DNA from 2 places in the Nostoc sp. DedQUE12b genome. Region 2 is predicted to be linked to the other one. Evidence: predicted binding sites of a transcription regulator. Region 2 holds the regulator's gene; the other holds the start of a gene.

Region 1 (3,179 bases), on a different contig from region 2:
CCTAGTAGGGCTAGCACTGCAATGCTCACCCTACAAGCAACTAAGGCTGTTGGCGTATCCTTTGCCAGACTGTAAAGCCCAAAAGCAGGATAATGCTAGTGGCAGTAGTCAGCATCACAGCCAAACTCATACCTTGTATTCTCATCGCCAGCAAGTTGAAAACTAAGGTAACTGACCAAAGCGTAAACGCAGCATGGCGCTGGGAGAGTCCCCAAGCAAGTAAGCGGTGGTGCAGATGGTCTTTACCAGGAGTACTCAGAGGGTTATTTCCTGCTAGTAGACGCCGCACAAATACTTGAGTAGTGTCTAGTACCGGTAACAACAGAAATAAAACCGTAGGAATTAGCGCATAAACTGTGTTTTGTTGCAGTTTCCCTAAAATACTAGTTGCTGCCAACACATAACCAAAAAAGTATGCTCCAGCATCACCCATAATAATTCGTGATGGATGGAAATTATGGCGCAAAAATCCTAGTGCAGCACCTCCCAAAGCTGCAAGTACCAAGATTGCCGCTGCACGATTGTTAAATTGAGCAGCAACGCCCAACAAACTCATGGCGGTAATAAAGCTAATTCCTCCTGCCAAGCCATCCATACCATCCATCAAGTTGATGGCGTTGGTAATCCCTACTACCCATAGTACTGTTAGCAATATGGACAGAAGCGAGTCGATGGGCGTGCCAAACAGGACTTTGACGCTGATGCCATTAGCTACCAGTAACAGTGCCGTGACAATTTGCGCCCACAATCGAACAGATGGCGGTAAGCCAAATTGATCGTCAATAAAGCCTACAAGGACTAATATCGAACCCCCCAACAGAATAGTGAGCACCTGAGCCAATACGTTTTGGAGTTCGATCGGTCGTAAAAGGCTAGCTAATACCAGCGCGGCAATGACACCCGCGTAGATAGCCAGCCCCCCGGCATTGGGTAAAGGTTCTCGGTTGAGTCGCCGTGCGTTGGGTTGGTCAGCCCAACCTACCCGCAAGGCGAATTTGCGTACTATCGGAATTAAACGCCAAGTTACAACCCAAGCCAAGAGGAACGTAAATACTACTGCCAACCAGCCGGTGCCGCTAGGGTCGGCAATACCAAGGGACTTAAGGGAGTTGTCTAGATTCATCTCCCAATTCAAGCATTACTGCCAGTATCTAATATGAGCATCACCTGTATATTAATCAATTTTTTTATTTCCATTTGTAACTTGAGCAGATTGAGAGATTAGCACTCTGGCGCTGTGAGTGCTAAATTGTCTAATGGAAGCGCTGGAGAAATGAAACATGGCGAAAATTATTGCATTTGACGAGGAATCTCGGAGAGCTCTAGAAAGGGGTGTTAACGCCCTTGCCGATGCTGTAAAAATCACCTTGGGGCCTAAAGGTCGCAATGTCCTTTTAGAGAAAAAATTTGGCGCACCTCAAATTGTCAACGATGGTATCACTGTTGCCAAGGAAATTGAATTAGAAGATCCTTTGGAAAATACTGGTGCAAGACTCATCCAGGAAGTGGCCTCAAAAACTAAAGATGTCGCTGGGGATGGGACAACCACCGCCACAGTTTTAGCACAAGCTTTGATCCGGGAAGGTTTGAAAAACGTCGCGGCGGGTAGTAACCCTGTTAGCTTGAAGCGCGGGATCGACAAAACTATTGAGGCACTGGTAGAAGAAATTGCCAAAATAGCCAAGCCTGTAGAAGGAAGTGCGATCGCTCAAGTTGCCACTGTTTCTGCTGGTAACGATGAAGAAGTTGGCCAAATGTTAGCTCAAGCAATGGAAAAAGTCACCAAAGATGGTGTAATTACCGTTGAAGAATCTAAATCCCTGACAACTGAACTAGAAGTAGTTGAGGGGATGCAGATTGACAGGGGTTATATTTCTCCCTACTTCGTCACCAACAACGAACGGCAAATCGTCGAATTTGAAAACGCTCGGATCTTGGTGACAGATAAAAAAATCAGCAGCATCCAAGATTTAGTGCCAATTTTGGAAAAAGTTGCCCGCTCAGGTCAGCCTTTGCTAATTATTGCTGAAGATGTTGAAGGTGATGCTTTGGCAACTTTGGTGGTGAATAAAGCGCGCGGTGTACTAGCCGTGGCTGGGATTAAAGCACCTGGCTTTGGCGATCGCCGCAAAGCTTTGTTAGAAGATATTGCGATTCTCACCGATGGACAGTTGATTTCGGAAGAAATCGGCTTAAGCTTGGATACCGCTGCTCTAGAAGCGCTGGGAACTGCCCGCAAAATCACTATTGACAAAGAAAGCACCACAATAGTTGCTGGCAGTGTCACCAAGCCAGAAGTACAAAAGCGGATTGGTCAAATTCGCAGACAGTTGGAAGAAACTGATTCTGACTATGATCGAGAAAAACTCCAAGAACGCATCGCCAAGCTCGCTGGCGGCGTGGCAGTGATTAAAGTGGGTGCGGCAACCGAAACCGAACTCAAAGACCGTAAACTGCGGATTGAAGACGCGCTCAACGCTACTAAGGCTGCTGTGGAAGAAGGTATTGTTCCTGGTGGTGGAACAACCTTAATTCACTTAGCTAAGGCGGTAGAAGCGATTAAAAAGACCCTAGAAAATGACGAAGAAAGAATTGGGGCTGATATTGTCGAACGAGCGCTAGAAGCCCCCTTGCGCCAAATAGCAGACAACGCTGGTGCTGAAGGTTCTGTAATCGTCTCTAGAGTCCGCGAGAGCGACATCAACATTGGCTATAACGCTGCTACTGGCGAATTTGAAGACTTGATTGCTGCTGGTATTATCGACCCTGCCAAAGTCGTGCGTTCAGCTTTGCAAAATGCTGGTTCCATTGCTGGTTTGGTCTTAACCACCGAAGCGATCGTTGTTGAAAAGCCAGAGAAGAAATCCGCTGCTCCTGCCCCTGACATGGGCGGCATGGGCGGCATGGGCGGCATGGGTGGCATGGGCGGCATGGGTATGTTCTAACTTCTGCTCACCCAGATAAATATTTTTTTAGCAGTTTGTCTTGCCAAGGCAAACTGTTTTTTTTGTAGCATTGCTGATTCAAAGGCAATATGCTATACCAATTCGTAATTTGTAATGACGCTCTCTACGAGACGCTAAAAGCGGACGCAGACTCGCTACCGCTACGCTAACGTAATTGAGATTCGTCAGATTAAATCTGGCTGATGACCAAATTAGCAACCTAAATAATTGCTT
Region 2 (3,179 bases):
TTCTGGATCGCGATCAATATCTAAGGTGGTGATAGCTAATGTAATTTCGTCCCCTAACCAGGGTTGAATGTCTTGTTTGTAATCTATGCCACTCTTGGCAAATAAACTGGTTTTGAGTTTAGATAGCTCCTCTTCGCGCTCCAACGCCTGCAAACGGTCAGGATTTGTCAATAATGAAACCATTGCAGGGGACAGTTTCGATACGAATATGGCTGCACCAGGCCCAGACCTAGAACCAATGAGGTTAGCCGGACTTTTAGCGAAAAACCAGTAAAAGCCTGCGATCGCAATTACTAGCACTGCGATCGCCCCAGCTACGATAAAACCGATAAATGAACGTTGCCTATTCACATTAAACCTATTAAAAAAGACGGTTTACAGCCATTTAAGCAGAAAGCCTAGCAGAATTAATCAACCCTCTTGAGAATGGATGCTGATGTCAAGGCAGAAATTTTCTGTCACCATAAATAGTATTAGGACTATTTACAAAAACCTCATGACAGGGAACTCATGAATCAAATTAGTGTAGAAGAACTGGCGCAACGTCTTTCTTCTAGTGATGCAAGTATTCAGCTAGTAGATGTGCGTGAACCAGAAGAATTGGCGATCGCTAGCATTGAAGGCTTTGTCAACCTACCTTTAAGTCAATTTGCCGAATGGGGAGATCAAGTACCTACCCTCTTTAATCCCCAAGCTGAAACCCTGGTGTTATGCCATCATGGCATCCGCTCTGCCCAGATGTGCCAGTGGTTGATTGCCCAAGGTTTTACAAATGTGCAAAATATTTCGGGTGGTATTGATGCTTATTCCCTACTAGTAGACCCTTCAATTCCCCAATATTAGCTTTTTCAGATACATCACTCAGATGGAACTTACCCTTCCATCTGGCGTTTGCTATGCTAAAAGCAGAAGTACATCAACTTATAGGCTTGCTGGAAAGCTTAAAATTTGGGTATCAGGTACATCTGCACAAAACTTTTCGACTGTCCCAAATCACACTTCAGCATTAGCCCTTGCAAAAATATACGTATCTAATAATACTGTTGCAAGTAAAAATTTGTGCAAAAATACGGTTATAAAGAAGCATCGCGAGGGTACATTATGACTAGCAGCTTTTGCAAAAATAAAGTTGAGCTACTATTCTAACTTTACTCTTAAAAAATGCTCTATATATAACGTTTAAAAATACTTATCATAAGATAGTTGTCTAATTTGCTATCTTATCTTAATAAATTATTAAGATTCTCTGTTTTCGATTAAATCCACAAATTTTTTCAGAGTTTGATTAAAATTTGCCTTCAGCAAAACATACCTTATGGAAGTTCAGTTAACAAATCGACAACAGCATATACTTTGGGCAACGGTACGTCACTACATTGCAACGGCAGAGCCTGTTGGTTCAAAGGCTTTAGTTGAGGAGTACGATCTGGGCGTAAGCTCGGCGACAATTCGCAATGTAATGGGTGTTTTAGAAAAGTCTGGATTGCTCTACCAACCACATGCCTCTGCTGGACGTGTACCTTCAGATTCAGGTTATCGTATTTATGTTGACCAGCTAATTACACCTTCTCTGCGTTCGCGCAGCGTGTCGCAGACAGACGCTATGCGTAGCTTGCTTCCACAAAGTGGTACAGAAACTTTAGGGCGAGAAGTAGAAGTAGCACTGCAAAAGCATCTCCAGTGGGAAGATCGGAGTTTAGAAACTCTACTACAAGGAGCAGCGCAGATTTTAGCAACCTTAAGTGGTTGCATTAGCTTGATCACGATGCCGCAAACCACTACAGCGTTATTGCGACATCTACAATTAGTGCAAATTGAAGCCGGACGGATCATGCTGATTGTGGTGACAGATGGTTATGAGACACATTCTAAATTGATGGATTTGTCGCCAACACCAGAAGAAACCCAACGGGATTCAGAGGTAATTGATCGCGAGTTACAGATTGTTTCTAACTTTTTGAATACCCACTTACGGGGGCGAAGTCTGTTGGAATTAGCCAACCTCAACTGGAGCGAACTAGATCAGGAGTTCCAACGCTACGGAGAATTTTTGAAAAACTCAGTTGCCGAATTAACTCGTCGCACTCTTGCACCGACTGCAACCCAAATTATGGTTCGGGGTGTGTCAGAAGTTTTACGCCAGCCAGAATTTTCCCAGTTACAGCAGGTACAAACGATTATCCACCTGCTGGAGGAAGAACAAGACCAACTGTGGCGATTAATATTTGAAGAACCAGAACCAGAGGATGGTGGTAAACCAAAGGTAACGATTCGCATTGGCGCAGAAAATCCATTAGAACCGATACGTACCTGCACCTTAATTTCTTCTAACTATCGCCGAGGTTCTATACCCGTAGGAAGTGTGGGAGTTTTGGGGCCAACGCGCCTAGATTATGAAAGTGCGATCGCAGTAGTAGCATCTGCTGCTGATTATCTTTCAAAAGCTTTCAGCTATTTCAATCCTTAATTAGCGATTAATCTTTAGGAACAAGCCGCTACGCCTTTAGGCGAGCAAACAATACCATAGCAAGCAGATAGCCGTATTTATAACGGCAAAATCAATAATTAATACTACTTAAATCTTTCATGCTTAAAAAAATTGCCTTTGGTCTATTGTGGCTGGGATTTGTTGTCTATGCTTTTTTCCTCGCGCCTCCTGAGCAACCTGGTACATTCGAGTTAATTAAAAACCTTTCTATTGGGCAGTGGCAAGGCGTTAACCCGTTAGTCATAGCACTATTCAACCTCATGGGCATCTGGCCTCTTATTTACAGTGCAGTAATCTTTATTGATGGTAGAGGACAAAAAATACCTGCTTGGCTGTTTGCTACTGTCTCTTTCGGAGTTGGTGCTTTTGCCTTGTTGCCGTACTTAGCCTTTAGAGAACCAAATAATCAGTTTGTTGGTAAAAAGAATATATTGCTCAAATTACTAGATTCTCGTGTGACTGGTTTTGTATTGACAGTAGCCACGATTATTCTAGTTACCTACGGTATAAGAGGTGGAGATTGGAGCAATTTTGTGCAAGAGTGGCAAACTAACCGCTTCATCCATGTGATGAGTTTAGATTTTTGCTTACTCTGCTTATTATTTCCCACGTTGCTGGGGGATGATATGGCGCGTCGCGGTTGGAAAAATCCGCAGTTATTCTGGTTAATAGCCTTGATACCGCTATTTGG

What was found. Region 2 encodes HrcA, which represses chaperone genes, less so after heat shock. Its sites were predicted from a motif close to TTAGCACTCNNGANTCNNGAGTGCTAA; they were not measured.
Region 1: groL (chaperonin GroEL) is a predicted target of HrcA. The motif match lies at 1,222-1,248, and genes of this name have one in related genera.

The regions. Positions count from the first base shown of each region.
Region 1 is NZ_JAVRCI010000055.1:41,240-44,418, forward strand. It holds gene RMY16_RS23330 (MraY family glycosyltransferase) at 41-1,123, opposite strand; gene groL (chaperonin GroEL) at 1,281-2,945, shown strand.
Region 2 is NZ_JAVRCI010000144.1:420-3,598, reverse strand. It holds gene RMY16_RS32620 (DUF3352 domain-containing protein) at 1-351, opposite strand, end outside; gene RMY16_RS32615 (rhodanese-like domain-containing protein) at 511-843, shown strand; gene RMY16_RS32610 (heat-inducible transcriptional repressor HrcA) at 1,316-2,467, shown strand; gene RMY16_RS32605 (DUF2834 domain-containing protein) at 2,587-3,179, shown strand, end outside.